One region of the Paenarthrobacter sp. NEAU-H11 genome, then DNA from elsewhere that is predicted to be linked to it. Evidence: predicted binding sites of a transcription regulator. Region 1 holds the regulator's gene; the other holds the start of a gene.
The links. Region 1 encodes Rex, which represses fermentation and respiration genes when NADH is low (regulators of the CRP and FNR family bind a similar motif). Its sites were predicted from a motif close to CTTGTGAANNNNTTCACAAG; they were not measured.

Region 1 (11,004 bases):
CAAGAGCCACCACCGCCAGGCCGAAGTGGCCATGGAGATCGGCGCCCAGCTGGAAGACGGCGGCACTTCGGCCCAGGCGATTGCCGGTGTCATGCTGGAAAGCTTCCTGGTGGGCGGCGCACAGAACCTCGATGTTGCCGGGCACGCCGCGGGACGACCGGAGCTGGTGTACGGGCAGAGCGTCACGGACGCCTGCATGGAGTGGGATGTTTCGGTCTCTGTCCTGGACCAGCTGGCCGCCTCCGCCCGCAAGCGGAGGGAGTCGGCTCTCACTAAATAGGGGATGAAATAGGGGACCGTACTACTTTCACTTCTGCCACAGGAACATCTAGAGTATCTAGATAGGTGGTTGGTGGATGGCTCAGCATCGGAACACCGCATTGGCATGAACATGGGGTCACTGTTGTCCATCCGTCAGCAAAGGAATATGGGAAATGTCGCCAGAACAGAACTTCTCAAACGCGAAGTTCCTCACCGTGGCTGAAGTCGCCCAGGTTATGCGGGTCTCCAAGATGACCGTGTACCGGCTGGTCCACTCCGGCGAAATGCCGGCAGTGCGCTTCGGACGCTCCTACCGCGTCCCGGAGCAGGCGGTGGAGCAGTACCTCAAAGGTGCTGTGGTGGACGGCCACACCGAGACCGCCTGACAAGCTTGTCCATAGCCGCCTCCCGGAAGCGGTACCCTGTTAAGGAACGTTTTACGTCATTGTAAGAATCTGTCAGTTGTTCAGTTCGTAGCTCTGTCCACGAACCTTTTCCATCAGACAGGTACTGCATCTAGTTTGTGAGGAACTTTCGTGGGTTCAGTTATTAAGAAGCGTCGCAAGCGTATGGCCAAGAAGAAGCACCGCAAGTTGCTTCGCAAGACCCGTCACCAGCGCCGCAACAAGAAGTAGCAATACTTCGAACTGCGTGGAAATGCCCGCCGCCTTCCGAGGTGGCGGGCATTTCTGTTGGCGCTGCCTAGACGCGGGGGCCCCGGATGCGGGCGAACCCCTTCCAGAGACCGTAGACGGCGCCGCAGGCCGTTGCCGCTTTGAGCCCGAGCGTGGCTGCGCGGCGGCCTGCGCGGAAGTCGTAGACGGGCCAGTTGTTGTCCCGGGCGTGCCGGCGCAGGCGGGCGTCCGGGTTAATGGCCACGGGGTGGCCCACCAGGGTCAGCAGGGGGATGTCGTTGTAGGAGTCGCTGTAGGCCCAGCAGCGCATCAGGTCCAGCTCTTCGGCGTCGGCAATGGCCCGGACGGCAACGGCCTTGGCGGAGCCGTGCAGGATGTCCCCCACCAGCCGGCCCGTGTACATGCCGTCATGTATTTCGCCCACCGTTCCCAGGGCTCCGGTCAGTCCCAGCCGGGTGGAAATCACGGTGGCCACTTCGATGGGTGTGGCGGTCACCAGCCACACCCGGCGGCCAACCCGCAGGTGCTGCTCCGCCAAGGCCTTGGCGCCGGGCCAGATCCTCGAGGCGATCATCTCGTCGTAGACCTCTTCGCCCAAGGCCTTTACGTCGTCGACCGTGATCCCCGCGGCGAGGGTCAGGGCGGAGTCGCGCACCGCATGGACGTCGTCGATGTTCTCGCCGCGGGCCACGAACTTGAACTGCTTCCAGGCAAAGCCGGCAGCCTGGGTCATGGTGAAGGCGCCGCGCTGGTGCATCTTCCGTGCAACGTGGAAGAGGCTGGCGCCGCGCATCAGGGTGTTGTCCACATCGAAGAACGCCGCCTCGCCGGGCTGCGGCGCAGCAACCGGCTTGGTGACTACGGCGACGTATTTCTCGACGGGCATGCAGTTGAGTCTAGTCAATCCACTCTTCATTCCACTGCGGTGTCACGCCGGACGTCGCCGCGCCCGGGCAACGGGGATACCGTTAAGGCATGGCCTCACCGCGCGTCCTCCTCATCACCAAAGCAGACTGCCACCTTTGCGAAGACGCGCGCGACGCCGTCGGGCGGGTTACCGCGTCGCTGGGACTTGAGTGGGACGAGGAGTTGGTGGACCACCAGCCGGAACTCCGTGAACGCTATGCGGAAGAAATCCCCGTGGTGCTGGTGGACGGGGTGCAGCGCGATTTCTGGAAGATCGACGAAGCCCGCCTTGAACGCGTGCTCCGGCAGGCAATGGCGCAGTAGGGAGCAGCACCTTGTGATGATGCGGACATCGGCGTCACCTGCTTTGTTGGCAATGCTGATGGGGCTCTAGAGTGGTGTCACAACGCAATGCGAGGGAGGAGCTGGTGGCTTCGCTGGATTCAACTCCCCAGGCTGTCCCGGACCTGCCGGGAGCCACGGGCACGGCGGGTAAACAGATTCCGCCCGCTGCGGTGGCACGGCTGACCCTCTACCTGCGCGCCCTCAACACCCTGCTCTCCGAGGGGGTGGAGCGGGTCTCCTCAGAATCCCTCGCCGAGGCCTCGGGCGTCAGCTCCGCAACCCTGCGCAAAGACCTCTCCCACGTTGGTTCGTATGGAACCCGCGGTGTGGGCTACGAGGTGCAGTACTTGAGCCGGCACATCGCGGCCGCCCTGGGACTTACGCACGACTGGAAAGTGGCGATCGTGGGGGCCGGCAACCTGGGCAAGGCCCTGGCCCGGTACGGCGGCTTTGAATCCCGCGGCTTCGACGTAGTTGCCATTTTTGACGCGGACCAGATGGTGGTGGGCAACGAAGTGGGCTGGCTGCGGGTCAGCGACGTGGCCGACCTGGAAGCGGTGTTGCACCGGACCGGGGCCAACATGGTGGTGCTGGCACTGCCGGCCGCCGTGGCCCAGGATGTTTGCGACCGCGTGGTGGCGGCCGGCGTCCGCAGCGTCCTGAGTTTCGCCCCCGTGATGCTCCAGGTGCCGGAGGGGGTCAACCTCCGCAAGGTGGACATGGCAACGGAGCTGCAGATCCTGGCCTACCACGCACAGCGGGCGCAGGCCCCGGGCCAGACCGCCTAGGTTCCTTCGCGGTTCCGGCTGCTTTTTCGGGACCCACGCCCGCAGGGTGGTTGGTGCCTGGACTACCGGCCGTACGGGTTGCCCATGTTGCCGCCGTACGGATTGGCGAACGGCTGCTGCCGCCGGAAATACGGAGCGGCACCAGGCAGGTAGAGCAGCACAATGGCCGCGATCCCCAACAACGTGCCGATGGTCGCGAAACTGGGAGGGCCGAAGAGGCCCAGGACGGAAAGTGCCGCGAAGACGGTGCCCAGGATGCGTGCCCAGTTCTTGCCCTTGCGGACAAAGAATGCCACCAACAGGTACAGCGCCAGGCCGATGATGGTGAAAACCACCAGGGTGCCGGCGATGACACCCTTCATATCCTCGTACGTGACTCCGGCGCCGGTGCCCTGGACCTGGCTGTCGAAGACATCGCGGAACCGGGGATCATCCAGCGTGGTGAGGCCGGCAAGCGCGGAGGCAACGAAGATGGCGGCAGAGGCGATCAGCAACCAGAACGAAATGTTGACCAGCTGGGGAACGCCCGTGCTTCCGGACGGCTGCGGCTGCTCCGACGGGTATTGCGCGTAGGGTGACTGCCCGTACGGCTGCTGCCCGTAGCCCGGAGCCGCCGGCGGGTTCTGGCCGTACTGCGGCGCGTTTTGCCCGTACTGGGGTGCGCCGGACTGCTGGCCGTACTGCGGGGCGTTCTGCCCGTACTGGGGCGCGCCGGACTGCTGGCCGTACTGCGGGGCGCTCTGCCCGTACTGGGGTGCGTTCTGGCCGTACTGCGGGGCGCCGGACTGGGGTGCGTTCTGGCCGTAGCGGGGACCCTGCGTGCCAGGCTCGGAGCCGGACTCGGGATCGTTTGGAACGGGAGGCGGGACAGGGGGAGTACTCATGGGCGTTCCTTTTGCATGTCGGGTTCCAGGTAGGCTGCCGGGAATGGTCCTGTGCCCTACCCCCAGCATGGCTTAAGTCCACCGTACTCCGGGGCGGGCGGCTTGTGGGTCATTCGGAAGAGGTATTCCCGCGCCGTCCTGCTGCGGCAAAGAAGGCCTGCGAACGGGGCAGCCAGAGAAGGACAGTGGCGGCCAGGCTGATGAGGAAGGCAGCCCAGTTGCCAGCCTGGCCCACGCCCATGGCCCCGTTGGCGACGGCCAGGACCAGGGTGATGCCGGTGAGTGCCGTCAGGCCCAGCCGTGCCCGGTGCTTCCCCTCTTTCATGGCGAGGGCGAACACGATCTGGGCCGCCCCCACGCTGGCCGCCAGCAGCATGAGCAGCAGCACCTGGGTTGCGGCTCCCGGCGCAGCAGCGAAGAGCACCAGGGAGGCCAGCATGCCGAGGAGTCCCCCCAGCAGGCCCAGGATGCCGCCCAAGAACCAGATCCAGAACGAAACCTTGAGTTCGGTGGGAAGGGCCGCCACCGCGAAGATCCGGGCGAAACCGGTCCGGGGCGCGCTGGGAGAGTTGCTCATGGCCCTCACTGTAAACCCCTCCGGCGAGGGGGAGTGGAGTCGGGAGTTAAAAGGAGGCACCCCGGCACCGGACTGAGGACGTCCAGTGCCGGGGTGCCGGCGGGAAAGGCGATTACGCTGCGGGAGCGATGAAAGCCAGTTCCAGGTTGATGGCCACCTTGTCGCTCACCAGGACGCCGCCGGTCTCCAGGACAGCGTTCCAGGTCAGGCCGAAGTCCTTGCGGCTGATGGTGGTCTCAGCGGAAACGCCGGCGCGGGTGTTGCCGAACGGGTCCACGGCCACGCCGTTGAACTCGGTGTCCAGCGTGACGGGGCGGGTGACGCCCTTGATGGTCAGGTCCCCGGTCAGCTCGTAGCTGTTGCCCTTGGCCACCAGGCCGTTGGAGACGAAGGAGATCTCGGGGAACTTCTCCACGTCGAAGAAGTCCTCGCCCTTGACGTGGCCGTCGCGGTTGGCATCGCCGGAATCGAAGCTGGCCGTGTTGATGGTGGCGTTGATCTTCGCGCCGGCCACATCCTCAGGGAGGTCCAGGGTTGCTGCGGCTTCCTTGAACTGGCCGCGGACCTTGCTGATGCCCGCGTGGCGGACGGTGAAGCCGATCTCGCTGTGGGAGTTGTCCAGGGTCCAGGTGCCGGTGGTGACGTCTGCGGGAAGTGCCATGATTTTGCTCCTTGTGTGTGCCGTGAGGGTTCTGCTATTGAAGCTTCATCTGTTGAAGTATCAACTAACTGCTGCATCCAGTATAAACATGCATTTGCATGTTTCATTCCCATCTTCGGAACATTTCTTCAAAAACTTCAGTTCTACTCTGTGTAGAAGATTTCGGATCGCACGCCATCTTTGAGAAACTGGTAAACATGCCCCAAGCCACTGTCCATTTGCTCCGCCACGGCGAGGTCCACAACCCTGACGGCGTTCTGTACGGAAGGCTGCCCGAATTCCACCTCTCCGAGCTGGGGCAGGAGATGGCGCGCATGCTCGCCGAGCACTTCCGCCGCCGCGCCGCAGCAGGTGCCCGCATCACCTACCTGGCAGCGTCGCCGCTGGACCGTGCGCAGGAAACTGCACGGCCGACGTCGGACGCCCTGCACCTGGAAATCCACACGGACGAGCGGATCATCGAGGCGGAGAACTACTTCGAGGGCATGAAGGTCACCAAGGCGGAGCTTCGCCGGCCCAAGCACTGGCCCAGGCTGGTCAACCCGCTGCGGCCTTCGTGGGGCGAGCCCTACAGGAACCAGGCCTCCCGGGTGATGGAAGCGGTGCAGGATGCACGGCTGCGCGCCATCGAACTGGCAGCCGGGGACTTCGGAACGGACGGGCCTGAAGCGATCATGGTCAGCCACCAGCTCCCCATCTGGGCCACCCGGCTGAGCGCCGAGGGCAGGCCCCTGTGGCACGACCCCCGGAAGCGTGAATGCACGCTGACATCCATCACGTCGCTGGTGTTCGACGACGGCGGCGCGCTCCTGCGCGTGCAGTACAGCGAACCGGCGGCATCCCTACTTCCGGGTGCGGCAAGCACCCCTGGAGCCTAGTAGTGACCGACAGTAATGAAAGGAACGGGCTGCCCCCTGCGCCCGTCACCTCCCGCCGCAGCCTGCTTGCTGCCGGCGGCCTCGCCCTGGCCGCCCTGGCCCTGGGGCTGTCCGGCTGTGCGCAGGAGGACGCCCTGGCGCAGCAGGCCAAAGCGGGGGACAACAAGAACTATGTGGCCGGGGACGGGTCCGTCACGGAGTTCGCCGCCGGAGACCGCAAGTCCGCCATCCAGGTCAACGGCACCCTGTTCAACGGCACCGCGGTTGCGCCCGCCGACTTCCAGGGCAAAGTGACAGTCCTGAACTTCTGGTTCGCGGCCTGCGCCCCCTGCCGGGTGGAAGCGCCCATCCTGGAAGAGCTCCACCAGGAATTCAAGGACCAGGGCGTGCAGTTCTTCGGCGTCAACCTCCGGGACGAGAAAGCCACGGCAGAGGCGTTCGAGAAGAACTTCAACCTGACCTACCCGAGCTTCGACGACAAGGACGGCGGCGTCCTCCTGGCCGTCTCCGGGCTGGTTCCGCCCGGCGCGGTTCCCACCACCCTGGTGCTGGACAAGCAGGGCCGCGTGGCCTCCCGTGTCCTGGGCGAAGTCCAAAAGGGCACCCTGAAGGCCCTCATCGCTGCCGCCGTGGCAGAGTAGCGGCGGCCCGGACCGTGAACAGCCCCTTCGCCGAAGCCATCCTGAACGGCTCGCTCCTCCTTGCCATTCCCGTGGCACTGCTGGCCGGACTGGTTTCCTTCCTCTCGCCCTGCGTCCTGCCCCTGGTTCCCGGGTACCTGGGTTACGTCACCGGGCTGAGCGGCGTGGACCTGGAAAAGCAGAAGCGCGGCCGGATGCTGCTGGGCATTGGACTGTTCGTGCTCGGCTTCTCCGTGATCTTCGTCCTGCTGGGCGGTGCCTTCGGCCAGCTGGGAACCCTCATCACTGGCACGCAGAACGCCTGGATCACCCAACTCCTGGGCATCCTGGTGATCGTCATGGGCGTGGTGTTCATGGGCGGCTTCAGCTGGCTGCAGCGCGACGCCAAGATCCACGCCAAGCCGCCGGCCGGGCTCTGGGGCGCGCCGCTGCTGGGCCTGACCTTCGGGCTGGGCTGGGCGCCGTGCATCGGCCCCACCTACTCCGCCGTCCAGCTGCTGAGCCTCTCCGGCGGCTCCTCCGCCGCCAAGGGCGCCTTCCTGGCCTTTGTCTACAGCCTGGGCCTGGGCATTCCCTTCCTGCTGATCGCTTTGGCACTCCGCCGCGGCATGGGTGTGATGGCGTTCTTCCGCAAGCACCGCCTGGCCATCCAGCGCACCGGCGGGGGCATCCTGGTGGTGCTGGGCCTGCTGATGGCCAGCGGCGTCTGGGGCGCCTGGGTGACCGAACTCCAGTACTGGTTCCAAACCGATGTGAAGTTGCCGATCTGATGAGCGAGCGCGTGAACGTAGACAAGAAATCTTCCGCCCCGGTCACTGGCGCCGGTGCGCCAGGTTCCAAGGCGGACGCCGCGCTGCCGGCCCTGGGCCCCAAAGAGATGCTGCGCTGGGCGTGGACCCAGCTGACCAGCATGCGCACGGCGCTTTTCCTGCTGCTGCTCCTGGCCGTCGCGGCCGTGCCGGGCTCGCTGTTCCCGCAGCGCCCGGCCAATCCCGCCGTCGTCACCCAGTACATCAAGGACAACCCGGACTACGGAAAGCTGCTGGACACCCTGCAGCTGTACGACGTCTACTCTTCGGCCTGGTTCTCGGCCATCTACCTGCTGCTGTTCATCTCGCTGATCGGCTGCGTGGTGCCCCGCGCCATTGCCCACTACAGGGCCATGCGGTCCCAGCCGCCGCGGACCCCCAAACGCCTGTCCCGCCTTCCCGAGTACGGCACCCTGGTCATACCGGCCGACGCCGGGATTCCGGCGCCCGCGGCCATCCACAGTGCCGCCGGGCTGCTGAGGAAGCGCGGCTACCGCGTTGAAGTGAGGGACGACGACGGCGCGCGGCCGTCTTTGGGCGCCGAGCGCGGCTTCCTGAAGGAAGTGGGAAACCTTGTCTTCCACACTTCCCTCATTGGCGTGCTGGTGTCCGTGGCCGCCGGCGGCCTGTTCGGCTACAGCGGCCAGCGCATCCTGGTGGAGGGCGACACCTTCGTGAACACCCTGGTGGGCTATGACCAGTTCAACCCCGGCACCAACTTCCAGTCCAGCCAGCTGCAGCCCTACTCCATCCAGCTGGACAAGTTCGACATCACCTTCGACCGCGAATCCCGGGGCAAGTTCGGCCAGCCCATCGATTTCTCCGCCGCCGTCACCACCAAGGAAAACCCGGACGCACCCGCGCGCCAGGAAACCCTGAAGGTCAACGATCCCATCACCCTCGGCGGCACCAGCATCTACCTGACCGGCAACGGCTACGCTCCCGTGGTGACCATCCGGGACGGCGCCGGCAACGTGGCCATGCAGGGACCCGTGGTGGCCAAGCTGCAGGGGGACAACTACTACTCCTCCGTGGTGATCAAGGTTCCCGACGCCAAGCCAGACCAGCTGGGGTTCGCGGGCTTCTTCCTGCCCACCGCCTTCGTCTCCAACGAGGGGGTCTCCTTCAGCGGGGACCCGGAACTGTTCAACCCGCAGCTGACGCTCAACTCCTACTACGGGGATCTCGGCCTGGATGACGGGGCTCCGCAGAACGTCTTCGAACTGGACGTCAAGGACCTCACACCGCTGAACGCACGGAACCTGGACGCCGGCGGCATTACCCTGGCCCCCGGGACCAGCTACACGCTGCCGGACGGTAAAGGCACCATCAGCTTCGACGGCGTCAAGCGCTACATCGGCGTGGACATCCACCACAACCCCGGGCAGGCCTACGCCCTGGTGTTTGCGCTCCTGGCCGTGGCCGGACTGATCCTCTCGCTTTACGTCAACCGCCGCCGGGTGTGGATCCGCACGGGCACCCACGAGGACGGCCGCACCATGGTTGAGTACGGACTCCTGGCCCGCGGCGAGGACCACCGGCTTGCTGCCGAAGCCGCTGCCCTCCGTCAGCTGCTCGGCGGTGAGTGGCAGCTGGACCCCGGGCCGGACACTGCACAGCCGGGCGATTCCCAGCAAACACCCAGCAGCGTGCGCGAGAATAGCGCCGGCGCTGCCGCAACCGCAGGCCCAGCCACCACCCCAGCCGGCCCCCCAGGGCCCGAAAAGGACCAGTAATGCCGTTTGGAATCAACGAAACCATGGGCCAGTACAGCGAGCTGTTCATGCTCCTGGCGGCCGGCACATACACGGTGGCCTTCATCGCCTTCGCCTGGGACCTGGCCAAGAGCAGCAAGGCCCTGCGCGCCATCGACCTGAAGGCTGCGCAGGCCGGCCTCGACGGCCACACCCGGGAGGCAGCCAAGGTTCCGGTGGCGGCCGGGGCGGGGGAGCGCGCTGAAACGCACCTGGCCGGACCTGCCGGCAGGGCCGAGCGGCCGTCGTCGTCCACTGCCAGGACCGCAGGGGCAGGGGCCGGAGGCGTGGCCACCGCCGACGCTGACATGCGGTACGCCGCTGAACGCCGCGCCCCCGCCCGGGTAGCCGTGGCCCTGACCGTCCTCGGCGCACTGATCCATGGTGCCGGTGTCGTGACCCGGGCGCTGGGTGCGGGACGCGTGCCCTGGGGCAACATGTACGAATTCCTCACCACCGGCGCCTTCGTGGCGGTGGCGGTGTTCCTGCTGGTCCTGGTCCGCCGCGACCTCCGCTTCCTGGGTACCTTCGTGGTGGGCCTGGCTATCATCATGCTGGTAGCCGCGTCCGTGGCCTACTGGACCCCGGTGGGCCACCTGGTTCCCGCCCTGCAGAGCTACTGGCTGATCATCCACGTGTCCATCGCCGTGCTGTCCTCCGCGCTGTTCACCCTGACATTCGCCATGTCCGCGCTCCAGCTGGTCCAATCGCACCGGCAGAAATCGGTGGCTGCCGGTGGCGCTGACAAGCTCGGCTTCATGCGCCTGGTGCCGTCCGCGCTGAGCCTGGAGAACCTGTCCTACCGCATCAATGCCATCGCTTTCATCGGCTGGACCTTCACCCTCATGTTCGGCGCCATCTGGGCCGAGAAGGCGTGGGGACGGTTCTGGGGCTGGGACACCAAGGAGGTGTGGACCTTCGTCATCTGGGTGGTCTACGCAGGCTACCTCCATGCGCGCGCAACGCGCGGGTGGACGGGCACGCGGGCTGCCTGGCTGTCGATTGTGGGCTACCTTTGCGTCATTTTCAATTTCACCATCGTGAACCAATTCTTCAACGGCCTCCACTCCTATTCAGGGCTCTGAGCAGGGGTTTCTTCCGGAGGCCAAGGCGCCGGGCAGGGAAATAACAATTCGTTTTAGCAATGGGGGTGTTCCCGGTCCGGCCGTAATGCTACCTTGGTGACGTTCGCCAGTGATGAAGCTTGCAGGCGAAACGACAGTATTCCCTGAGGTACCCCATGAGCTACGTTCTCGCCATTGATGTCGGGACCAGCTTCACCGCTGCTGCCGTTGCACGCTTCGATCACGGTACCTCCTCTTCTCCTGAGTGCCTCCCGCTGGGAATCCGCGGAACCTCAGTACCCTCTGTGCTGTTTTACCCGGAGGAAGGCCCCGTCCTGGTGGGGGAAGCCGCGGAACGCCGCGGGCTTGATTCCCCGGGCCGGGTGGTACGGGAATTCAAGCGCCGGATGGGCGACGCCGTGCCGATCTCCGTGGGCACGCTCTCCCTGCCCGCCGAGGACGTCTTCGCCACCATGGCCCGCTGGGTGGCCGACCGCGCGGAGGAACGCGAGGGGGCGCCGCCGTCGGAGATCATCCTGACCCACCCGGCCGCCTGGGGGAGCCACCGCACCTCGCTCCTCAGGGAAGCCCTGGCCGCCAGGAGCCTGCAGAACGTTGCCCTGGTGACGGAACCGGAGGCCGCAGCCCTGCATTACGCCTCCCAGGTGCGCGTGGAAGAGGGAAGCACCATTGCCGTCTACGACCTTGGCGGCGGAACCTTCGACACGGCCGTCCTCCGGAAGGCCGGCAACAACCGGTTTGAGCTGCTGGGCCGCCCGGAAGGCATCGAAAACCTTGGGG
Region 2 (11,004 bases), on a different contig from region 1:
GACGGACCGGGTGTTCCTGTCCCGGGACATGCCCGCAGTGGTTGAACACCTGCACTACCGGGTGATCGACGTCAGCACCATCAAGGAACTCTCGCGCCGCTGGTTCGCGAGGGCGTACTTCCAGTCTCCGGCCAAAAAGGGCGGACACCGCGCACTGGGGGACATCAAGGACTCCATCGACGAGCTCCGTTATTACCGGGAGGCCGTGTTCGTGCCTGCACCGGGACCGGACAGTGCCACCGCCCTGCAGATTGCCCGCCGCATCACATCCGCCGGGGACGCCGGGCAGCAGGAAGGGTAATTTGCGCCACCTTCGACGGAATTTTCCGCAAAAACCCCAAAAGTGGACAAAGCACCCCTGAAGAGCAGGTAAGCTATATGAGTTGCCTTTCCAGAGGGCCGGTACGCCGGTAAATCTGCAGGCACATGGTGGGCTTAGCTCAGTTGGCAGAGCGCCTGGTTGTGGTCCAGGAGGTCGCGGGTTCAACCCCCGTAGCTCACCCTCACGGGACGGTATGTGCAGCCGTCCAAGAAGGAGGCCGCACCGGAGATCCGGTGCGGCCTCCTTCTTTTTTCGCCGTTTGCACACTTGCACCTGGCACGAGACACCGCTGAAGGACCGCTGAAGATGACCGTTCTGCCAATCACCATCTGGGGAGAACCCGTACTGCACCGCCGGGCTTCCGAGGTGGAAGTGTTCGACGACGAGCTGCGGACTTTGATAGCGGACATGTTTGAAACGAACGACGCCGCCAACGGCGTGGGTCTCGCGGCACCACAGATAGGCGTGGGCAAGAGGATCTTTGTCTACAAATACGCCAACGACGACGGCGCTCCGCCCACGGGCGTGCTGGTCAACCCGGTGCTAACCCTTTCAAAGATTTCCGGCGCGGTACCGGACCCGGACGAGGAAGAAGAAGGCTGCCTGTCCTTCCCCGGCGGGCAGTATCCCCTGAAGCGCGCCGAGTGGGCACGTGTTGAAGGGTTTGACGGCTTTGGACAGCCGGTCAGGTTCGAAGCCACCGGCTGGTTTGCCAGGGTCATCCAGCACGAATATGACCACCTGGACGGAAAACTGTACGTCAACCGGCTGATTGACCGCTATGCGCGCAAAGCCATGAAACAGGCCAAGAAGAGCGGCTGGGGCGTTCCCGGACTGACCTGGATGCCGGGCGTCGACCCGGACCCGTTCGGCCACTAGGGCACCCGGTCACTTCGCCGCAATGGTGGGCTGGTCCGGGCAGGACCCCAGCACGCGCTTCATGGCGCCCTTCTCCGCCTCGGTGACCCATAGTCCGTAGGCTGCCTTGACCGATATTTGGCGGGCCACATAGTGGCAGCGGAAGGATTTATTCTTGGGAAGCCAGGTTGCGGCATCGCCGGCACCCTTCTGCACGTTTGCCGGGCCGTCCGCCGCGATCAGGTTCAGCGGATCGTTGGCCAGGCTCTGGCGCTGCTTGGCTGTCAATCCCTGGGCACCCTTCTGCCACGCGTCACCCAAGGCCACGACGTGGTCTATTTGGACTGCCCGGCTGCTGTCGGAGCCCCGCCGGAAGTCCAAGGGCTGCCCGGTATAGGGCTCGCGGAAGGAGCCCCCTGCCACCCGGCACGTGGAACCTTCCATGAACACCACGGCGGTAAGGTCACGCCTGAGCATGTCGTTGCGGGTGTCGCACCCGTTCCGGTCCACGTCCAGCCACGCCTGGCCGAACGCTTCGCGGTCGTACTTGTCCTTCGCGGCCCGGCCCTTGACGGGAAGCCGTTCCAGCGCGGTGACGGCAGTACCGGAGGGCACGGGGTGCACCGGCACAACGGGCTTCATCCAGGCAGGGTCGAACACTGGGGCTTCGGTGGGGCCGGAGGCCGCGGGCTCCGCCAAGGCAAACTGGCCGGCAGTAAAGAACCAGGACAGTGCCGCCAGCGCACCGACGGCGGCCACTGCCAGGATGCCCCACGCCTGCCGCGAGCGACGGCGGGCTCGCCGGTAGGCGGACCAGCTCACAGTCATGGGGACCCGGCCCCTTCTCGGACATCATGCACCAGAAGAGCCTAGGCCGCCTCCCGGGTCGCCCCGTTGTTTTCCACAGTGTGGAGGGCAAGTGGCGGCGCTGGTGGAAGTGTCCGCGCGGGGGTTACTGCTCGCGCATCACCCTCCGGAGGTCCTCCTCGGCGATGGCCAGCAGTCCTTCCAGCTGGCGCACCCGATCCTCGCCGACGTCGCCCGTCTTGTAGGCGGCGCGGGCGCCCTCAAGCAGCCGGACGGCCTCCTTGTGGTTGGCTTTGGCGACGTCGAGGGCGTGCTCAAGGGTTGTTTCGTGCTGAAGTGTCGAATTTTTGTCCATGCCACCAGTGTGGTCCCGTTTCCCGGCTGATTCCAGCAGAATCAGCCGGGAACTCGCGGGACCGGCGGCCGCGGCCTAAACGGCGATCGCTGCGAGGGCCGCGGCGGATTCCTTTGCGGGGAAGGACGGCGGGTTGACCCCTGCCATTTCCTCCATCACGCGGACCACCTGGCAGCTGTAGCCGAACTCGTTGTCGTACCAGACGTAGAGGACGACGTTTTTGTCTGTGGACACAGTGGCCAGGCCGTCCACGATGCCCGCGCGGCGGGAACCGACGAAGTCAGTGGAGACAACTTCGGGTGAGTCGATGTAGTCGATCTGCTTCCGCAGGTCCGAGTGCAGGGACATCTCGCGGAGGTAGTTGTTGATCTCGTCCTTGGTGGTCCCGTTCTCCAGGCGGAGGTTCAGGATCGCCAGGGAGACGTCAGGGGTGGGGACCCGGATGGAGCTGCCTGTGAGCTTCCCGAGCAGCTCAGGCAGTGCCTTGGCCACGGCCTTGGCGGCACCGGTCTCCGTGATGACCATGTTCAGCGCGGCGGAGCGGCCGCGTCGGTCACCCTTGTGGAAGTTGTCGATCAGGTTCTGGTCGTTGGTGAAGGAGTGCACTGTCTCCACATGGCCGTGCACGACGCCGAACTTGTCGTTGACGGCCTTCAGCACCGGCGTGATGGCGTTGGTGGTGCAGGACGCGGCGGACACGATCTGGTCAGTGTCCTCGATGGTGCGGTGGTTGATGCCGTGGACGATGTTCTTCAGGTCGCCCTTGCCCGGCGCGGTCAGGAGAACCCGTGCCACGCCCTTGCTCTGCAGGTGCTGGGACAGCCCTTCCCGGTCGCGCCAGCGGCCGGTGTTGTCCACCACCAGGGCATTGTTGATGCCGAAGGCGGTGTAGTCGATGGTGGCAGGGTTGTCCGAGTAGATGACCTGTACCTGCACGCCGTTGGCCGTGATGGTGTTGGCTTCCTCGTCGATCCTGATGGTCCCTTCGAAGGACCCGTGGACGGAGTCGCGGCGCAGGAGGCTGGCACGCTTGGAAAGATCGTTGTCAGCGCCCTTGCGGACCACGATGGCGCGCAGGCGGAGGCCATGGCCGCCGCCTGCCTTTTCGATGAGGAGGCGGGCCAGAAGCCGGCCGATCCGGCCAAAGCCGTAAAGCACCACGTCGGTGCTGGTGCGGTCGTCGCCGCCGCGCTTGCCCACAACGTCGGCAAGTTCCGCGCGGAGGAATTCTTCCAGCGTGGCGCCGCTGCCCTCTTCTTTGAACTTCTGGTTCAACCGTGCGATGTCGATCGCAGCAGCACCGAGCTCCAGGCCGGCCAGGGTGTTCAGCAGCGGCGCGGTCTCCTCCAGGAGCAGCTCGTCCTTGCTCATCCGGCGTGCAAAACGGTGCGCCTTGAGGATGTTCATGGTGGACTTGTTGATCAAACTCCGGCCATGGATGCTGGTGACCACGTTGTTTTCGCGGTACAGCCGGCCGATCACCGGAATCATGGCCTCGGCGAGGGCCTCCCGGCCCATCCACGTATCAAGACAAGAATCTGACGTCTGGCTCACAGAAATACCTTCCTCGGTTCAGCCGTGTACGTCCTCGTACACGGATGTCGGCCACCACATGTTGTGCAGGGGCACCCGCGCCTGCAGGGGTCGGCCCCCAGGCGCCTGGATCGCGTGCAAAGAAAAACCGCCGGCTGCGAACGCAACCCCGGCGGAAGAACTCCTGCGTCCGGTCTCCATTCTAAGTTGGCCGGCCCCCCCTGAACCGGCCGGAACCACGTGAAATCACTCACAGGGAACGGCCTTGCGTCCGGGGCATCAGTTGTGGATGGCCGAATAGAGATTGAGGCTGGCCGAAAACACAACCCACGAAAAATAGGGCAGCATCAGGAGGCCGGCAGCCGGGCTCACCGGACCGAACCGCACAACGAGGAAGGCGAGGGACGCCGCCAGCCCGGCAATCACCAGGAAAGCAGCCCAGAGTGCAGCGGCTCCAAATACCGGAAAGAGCCCGAAGAAGGCCAGCGGCCACGCGGCGTTGAGTACCAACTGGACAAGGTACCCGGCCAGGGCGCCTCCCCTCAGCTCCCCTTTCCGCCAGACGAGCCAGGCGGCAACCGCCACCCCCGCGTAGAGCAGCATCCACATGCTCCTGAACATCCAGCCCGGCGGCATCCAGGGAGCCTTGACCGACCCCGCGAACCAGCCGCCGGAATTCAGGATGATGGGGACCGACGCCAAAGCCCAGGCTGCAGCGGAGAGCGCAAGGAACCCGGCCAGGGCAACAGCCTGCCGTCCGCGGGCGGAACCCTGCGGTTGGGCGGCTCCATAGCCGGAGGGCGGGTCAATATTTGCGGGCACGGTTCAGGATCCCCAACACAACTCTCAAGGTCAAACCGGAATGGGTGGATGGGTTGACCGATACGCCGGGTTCTGTGCTCCCGCCACGTTGCCGGTGCGGGAGTAGCGGCCATCCATCTACGAGCGCCGTTGCCGGCGCCCTCCAGCGGCCTACCCGGACACTCGGGCGGGCAGCCCTCAAACGTGTCCTGTCTGGCCTTGCTCCGGGTGGGGTTTACCTAGCCTTCCCGGTCACCCGGGAAGCTGGTGGTCTCTTACACCACCGTTTCACCCTTACCTGGTTCGTGCCGCTTTCAAACCGGCGCGACCCAGGCGGTCTGTTCTCTGTGGCACTGGCCTGCGGGTTACCCCGAGTGGGCGTTACCCACCACCCTGCCCTGTGGAGCCCGGACGTTCCTCGAGCCACTTGCGTGACGCGCGGCCGCCTGGTCAACCCATCCAGGTCCAGTCTACCGGCGCGGTGCCGCATTCCCTGCGCCGGTAGGATCGGACGGTGCTGATTCTGCTCCCCCCTTCCGAAGGCAAGACGCCCGCGATCCGTGGTTCCGCCGTCGACTGGCCTTCCCTGAGCTTCCCGGACCTGAACTCCTGCCGCGCCAAGGTGCTCGACGCACTGGGGGCGGTGAGCGCGCACGAGGACGCCCTCGCGTTGCTGGGGGTCGGGGCCTCGCTGAAGGACGACGTCGACCGCAACACCCGGCTCCACGCTGAACCCGCGGCTCCCGCCCACCAGATCTACTCCGGCGTGCTGTACGACGCTCTGGGCTACAAGACGCTCACCCCTGTGCAGCGGCGCAAGGCAGACGAATCGGTGCTGGTGATCTCCGCCCTCTGGGGCGCCATCCGCTTCGGGGACAGCGTGCCCGCCTACCGGCTGTCAATGGGGACGGCGCTGCCCGACGTCGGCCGCCTCGCCTCGTTCTGGAAGCCGCACCTGTCCAGTGCGCTGGCGCCGCTCACCGAGGGGCAGCTGCTGGTTGACTGCCGGTCCAGCACCTACGCCGCAGCGTGGGCGCCGCCGCCGGCGCAGACCGTTACGGTCAACGTGTTCACCGAAGTGCAGGGCGTGCGGAAAGTGGTGAGCCATTTCGCCAAGCACACCCGCGGCGAACTGGCACGGCACCTGCTGGCCCGGCGGGGCAAGGCTCCAGCGACGCCGTCGGACCTTGCAAAGGCCGCCCGGGAAGTGTGGCAGGCAGAGCTCGTGGACGGGTCAGCGAGGAAACCCCACGCGCTAAACATCATCCTGCCGGGCTGATTCCCCCGCCCCTCCCCCAACTAGGTAGCGCTAAGTGTCGTTATGAGCCGCCAAAACGACACTTAGCGCTACTTAGTTGGGTCAGGCCCACTCCTCCGAGCGGACCAGGATGGCGCCCGAGTCCGGGCAGAAGACGATGTCGTCAGCGGCGGCTGCCTTGATCTCGGCCAGGTCGCCGGGGCTCAGCTTCATGCCTGACGCTTCGGATGTGCCGTGGAACAGCCGGGCGGCACCGACGCCCCGCTTGGCGAGCGTTTTTTCGTAGACGGCGAGCAGGCCGGCGTCGAGCCCCGCACCGAATTCGGCGCGCCGGGTGCGGAGCCCGCTCGCTTCCGCCTCCACCTCAGCCAGTTCCGCATCCAGCTCGGCGCGGATGGTGCCGAAGGATCCCTGGATATCGTCCACAATCCCCTGCTGCGCCGCCTGCCTGGCCCGAAGGGAGTCCAGCCGCTCCATTACCTCGAGTTCGATGTCCTCAAGGTCCGAGCGACGCTTGTTGAGCGAGGCGATGTCCTTCTGGAGGGCCACCAGGTCCTTGGACAACCCGGTGCCGCTGTTCAGCCGCGCCTCGTCCCGCTGGATCCGCGAGGCGACCTGTTCCACGTCCGCCTCGGCCCGCTTCAGTTCGGCCTCGGCGTCATGGACAGCCACCTTCGCCGCACCAAGCTCGCCATTGGCCACAGACAGGGCCGCCTCAAGGTCCTTGATGCGGGGATCGTTTTCCAGGGAGCGGCGGCGGTTGGCGAGCGACTTAAGCTTGGCGTCCAGCCCCTGCAGCTCAAGCAACTTCAACTGTTCCGCCGGTGCTGCCTTCGCCACATTTACCTCCGCTTGATCCCTACCGGCCGGGGCCGGGCACCTGATCGGCGCTTCCTAGACTCTAGCGCGTGGCCTGCTCCCCCGCCTCGCTGCGTCGCCACCTCAAGGCCTAGCCCGGGGTCAGGATGAAGTCCCAGGGGTCGCTGTTGGTAGTGCTGACCCGGATTTCAACGTCATGGCCCTGGTCGGCGAGGACATTGCCCAGCGCAGCCGCAGCGGCAGGCAGCCACAGCCACTCGCTGGCGAAATGGGACACATCCACCAGGTAGGGCCGGCCGTTCAGGGCGGCCTCCCGGGCTTCCGACGCCGGGTGGTGACGCAGGTCAGCGGTGACATAGACGTCCGCGTTGCTGGCTCTGACCTCATTGAAGAGGGAGTCCCCGGCACCACCGCAGACGGCGATGCGCCGGACCAGGCCGTCCTTGTCGCCGGAAACCCGCACTCCCCCGGCAACGGACGGGAGGATCCCGAACACGCGGGCCGCAAAGTCGCCGAGGGTCATGGCCTCCGCCAGGTCCCCCACCCGCCCGATGCCCTCTTCCGGGAGGCCGTTTGCGGCCACCGTGAGCGGGGCGGCGTCCTGGAGGCCGAGCGCGTCGGCGAGGACGTCGGATACGCCGCCGACGGCGGAATCACCGTTGGTGTGGACGGTCAGCAAAGCGGTGCCGGACTCGATCAACCGGTGCACTGCCCGGCCTTTGGGGGTGGTGGCGGCGACGCTGGTGACGCCCTTCAGGAGGAGGGGATGGTGTGTGATCAGGAGTTCCGCGCCCCACTCCACCGCCTCCTCAATGACTTCCAGGGTTGGGTCGACGGCGAACATCACCTTGGTGACGGGCGCGGAGGGATGGCCTGCCACCAGTCCCACTTCGTCCCAGTTCTCTGCCAGGGATTCGGGCCACAGCTCTTCCACGGCCAGGAGCAGTTCACCCAGGGTGGGCGCCTCCGCGGACTCCGCTGCCCCAAGCCCGCCGGAGGGTGCGCCGCCGTTGCCAGTGCCGCCGTCGATGTTGTCCGGGCCGGTAACGTCGGTGTCCGCAGGTTCCATAGTCTTAGTTTTACCCCATCGGGCCGTCCGGACCGCACGTTTACAGCCGCCGCCCCTGGACGGCCCGGGAATCTTCCCGCGCCCCCAACCATTGAAGAGGTCATGAAAACTTTTGTTTTAGGCGGAGGCTGCTTCTGGTGCCTCGACGCCGTTTACCAGAAGACCAAGGGCGTCAGCTCGGTGGTGTCCGGCTATACCGGGGGCCACGATCCGCAACCGGACTACTACTCGGTCTGCAACGGCACCACCGGCCATGCCGAGGTTGTTGCCGTGACGTTCGACGAGGAGACCATCCCGGCGGAGGTCATCCTGGACATGTTCTTCGCCCTGCACGATCCCACCACGCTGAACCGCCAGGGCTACGACGTCGGCACCCAGTACCGTTCGTCGATGTTCTATGAGACCACCGAAGAGAAGATCCTCTTTGAGGAAGCGATCGACCGGAACCAGGCACTGTGGGCCCATCCGATTGTCACGGAGGTCAGCCGGTTGCCCCGCTTCCATGTCGCGGAGGAGTTCCACCAGAACTATTACGCCAAGCATCCCGAACAGGGGTACTGCCAGGTGATCATCAACCCCAAGCTCGCCAAGGCCAGGAAATATTACTCTGCATGGCTTAACGCTTAGCCACGCTTACGCGGCCTCGTTAGGCTGACCTCAGTATTCACCCCTCAGAGATAGGCGTATGTACATGGCACGGATCTATGACGATGTGACACAGCTGGTCGGCGGGACCCCGCTGGTCAAGCTCAACCGGCTCAGCGAGGGCCTGGATGCCACCGTCGCCGTCAAGCTTGAGTTCTACAACCCGGCCAACAGCGTCAAAGACCGTATCGGTGTTGCCATTGTCGATGCCGCCGAGAAGTCCGGTGCACTGAAGCCCGGCGGAACCATTGTTGAAGGCACGTCCGGAAACACCGGCATCGCCCTGGCAATGGTGGGTGCTGCCCGCGGCTACAAGGTCATCCTCACCATGCCGGAGACCATGTCCACGGAACGCCGCGTCATGCTGCGCGCCTTTGGCGCCGAGATCGTCCTGACTCCGGGTTCCGAGGGAATGCGCGGCGCGGTGGAGAAGGCCCAGGAAATCGTGGCCAACACCGAGAACTCCATCTGGGCACAGCAGTTTGCCAACGAAGCCAATCCCGAAATCCACCGCACCACCACGGCGGAGGAAATCTGGGCGGACACCGACGGCGCAGTGGACATCTTCGTCGCGGGCGTAGGCACCGGCGGAACCGTCACCGGCGTCGGCCAGGTCCTCAAGGAGCGCAAGCCCGGCGTCCAGATCGTCGCGATCGAGCCCAAGGACTCCGCCATCCTCAATGGCGGCGCACCCGGCCCGCACAAGATCCAGGGCATCGGCGCCAACTTCGTGCCTGAAATCCTGGACACCAACGTCTATGACGAGGTCCTGGACGCCACGCTTGAGGATTCCGTCCGGGTGGCCCGCGAGCTCGGCGTCAAGGAAGGCATCCTGGGCGGCATCTCCTCCGGCGCCATTGTCTGGGGTGCCCTGGAACTGGCCAAGCGTCCCGAAAACGCGGGGAAGCTGATCGTGGCTGTTGTCTGTGACTTCGGTGAGCGTTACATCTCCACCGTCCTCTATGACGACATCCGCGGCTGATCCAGCCGCTGTTCGCCCGTTTCCTGTAGAAAGAACTTTGTGGGCTTTTTCGCAAGACTAAAGGAAGACCTCGACGCCGCCCGGTCCCATGACCCGGCGGCTCGGGGTTCTTTTGAGAACTTTTTCGCATACTCCGGCCTGCATGCCATCTGGATCCACCGGCTGACGCACTGGCTGTGGCAGAACCCGGGGTTGCGTTTCCCTGCCCGGTTGATCTCGCAGCTGGGCCGGTTCCTCACCGGAATTGAGATCCATCCGGGTGCCACCATCGGCCGCCGCTTCTTCATCGACCATGGGATGGGCGTGGTGATCGGAGAGACTGCCGAGATCGGCGAGGATGTGATGATCTATCACGGAGTCACCTTGGGCGGCCGCTCCCTGGCCCGGATCAAACGCCACCCCACCATCGGTGACCGGGTAACCATTGGTGCCGGCGCCAAGATCCTGGGGCCAATCACCATTGGCCGGGACAGCGCCGTGGGCGCCAACGCGGTGGTGGTCAAGGACGCGCCGCCGGAATCGATTGTCACCGGCGTCCCCGCGAAGTGGCGCCACCGGGATGCCCAGCGTGAAACCAAGCCTGCGGTGGACCCGGCAGAGTACGACATCGAATACCGGATCTGACAACAGAAGCCGCCAACCCTGGCCGTGTCACCAGCGCCAAGCAAAAGCCAAAGGCCGGCAGTTCCTGAAACTTCAGGAACTGCCGGCCTTTGGCTTTAACCGATAGTGGAGGCTAGTGCGTGTCCACGGCTTCGATCTCGGACTTGTCCTCGCCCCAGAGGGTGTGGAAAGTGCCCTCGGAGTCGACGCGGCCATAGGTGTGGGCGCCGAACAGGTCTCGCTGGCCCTGGATCAGGGCGGCAGCAACGCGCTTGCGGCGCAGGCCGTCGTAGTAGGCCAGCGAGGAGGAGAACACCGGAACGGGGATCCCCAGCTGGACGGCGGTAGCGACGACCCGGCGCCATGCCGGCAGTGCCTCGGCGATGGCCTGCGTGAACGCCGGAGCGAACAGGAGGTTGGCCGGCTTCTCGTCCGCTGCGTAGGCCTTGGTGATGTCCTTGAGCAGCTCGGCGCGGATGATGCAGCCGGCCCGCCACAGGGAGGCGATCTCGTCCAGCTTGAGGTCCCAGCCGTACTCCTTCGCTGCCGACGTCAGCATGTCCAGGCCCTGGGCGTAGGAAACAAGCTTGGACGCGTACAGTGCCTGGCGGACGTCCTCGACGAACGTCTCCGGGATCTCCACGGATGCCTCGTTGCCGGCCAGCAGCTCCTGGCCCAGCTTGCGCTGCTCCGTCTGGGAGGACAGGGCGCGTGCGAAGACGGATTCGGCGATGCCGGAAACCGGGGAGCCGAGCTCCAGTGCGGAGATGACGGTCCATCGGCCGGTACCCTTCTGGCCGGCCGCGTCCACCACGACGTCGACGAACGGCTTGCCGGTCTTGGCGTCCACGTGACCCAAAACCTCGGCGGAGATCTCGATCAGGAAGGAGGAAAGCTCGCCCTTGTTCCAGTCCGCAAAGATCCTGGCCTGCTCGGCAGGCTCAATGCCGGC

Region 2: the regulator Rex is predicted to act here: its motif matches at 4,113-4,132, upstream of ACQ3DC_RS12380 (glyceraldehyde-3-phosphate dehydrogenase).

The regions. Positions count from the first base shown of each region.
Region 1 covers NZ_JBNZGA010000002.1:341,528-352,531, reverse strand. Annotated here, with positions in the region: gene ACQ3DC_RS04230 (3-deoxy-7-phosphoheptulonate synthase) at 1-280, shown strand, start outside; gene ACQ3DC_RS04225 (helix-turn-helix domain-containing protein) at 435-647, shown strand; gene ACQ3DC_RS04220 (30S ribosomal protein bS22) at 798-896, shown strand; gene ACQ3DC_RS04215 (HAD family hydrolase) at 964-1,782, opposite strand; gene ACQ3DC_RS04210 (glutaredoxin family protein) at 1,872-2,126, shown strand; gene ACQ3DC_RS04205 (redox-sensing transcriptional repressor Rex) at 2,231-2,935, shown strand; gene ACQ3DC_RS04200 (hypothetical protein) at 2,998-3,819, opposite strand; gene ACQ3DC_RS04195 (hypothetical protein) at 3,929-4,396, opposite strand; gene ACQ3DC_RS04190 (YceI family protein) at 4,509-5,057, opposite strand; gene ACQ3DC_RS04185 (histidine phosphatase family protein) at 5,255-5,935, shown strand; gene ACQ3DC_RS04180 (TlpA family protein disulfide reductase) at 5,938-6,576, shown strand; gene ACQ3DC_RS04175 (cytochrome c biogenesis CcdA family protein) at 6,591-7,346, shown strand; gene resB (cytochrome c biogenesis protein ResB) at 7,346-9,121, shown strand; gene ccsB (c-type cytochrome biogenesis protein CcsB) at 9,121-10,224, shown strand; gene ACQ3DC_RS04160 (Hsp70 family protein) at 10,380-11,004, shown strand, end outside.
Region 2 covers NZ_JBNZGA010000008.1:192,210-203,213, forward strand. Annotated here, with positions in the region: gene orn (oligoribonuclease) at 1-301, shown strand, start outside; tRNA gene ACQ3DC_RS12360 (tRNA-His) at 430-502, shown strand; gene def (peptide deformylase) at 629-1,201, shown strand; gene ACQ3DC_RS12370 (HNH endonuclease family protein) at 1,211-2,008, opposite strand; gene ACQ3DC_RS12375 (hypothetical protein) at 2,133-2,342, opposite strand; gene ACQ3DC_RS12380 (glyceraldehyde-3-phosphate dehydrogenase) at 2,418-3,896, opposite strand; gene ACQ3DC_RS12385 (TspO/MBR family protein) at 4,155-4,697, opposite strand; RNA gene rnpB (RNase P RNA component class A) at 4,743-5,134, opposite strand; gene ACQ3DC_RS12395 (YaaA family protein) at 5,191-5,955, shown strand; gene ACQ3DC_RS12400 (zinc ribbon domain-containing protein) at 6,037-6,774, opposite strand; gene ACQ3DC_RS12405 (Nif3-like dinuclear metal center hexameric protein) at 6,884-7,822, opposite strand; gene msrA (peptide-methionine (S)-S-oxide reductase MsrA) at 7,925-8,449, shown strand; gene cysK (cysteine synthase A) at 8,514-9,449, shown strand; gene epsC (serine O-acetyltransferase EpsC) at 9,489-10,073, shown strand; gene gndA (NADP-dependent phosphogluconate dehydrogenase) at 10,186-11,004, opposite strand, start outside.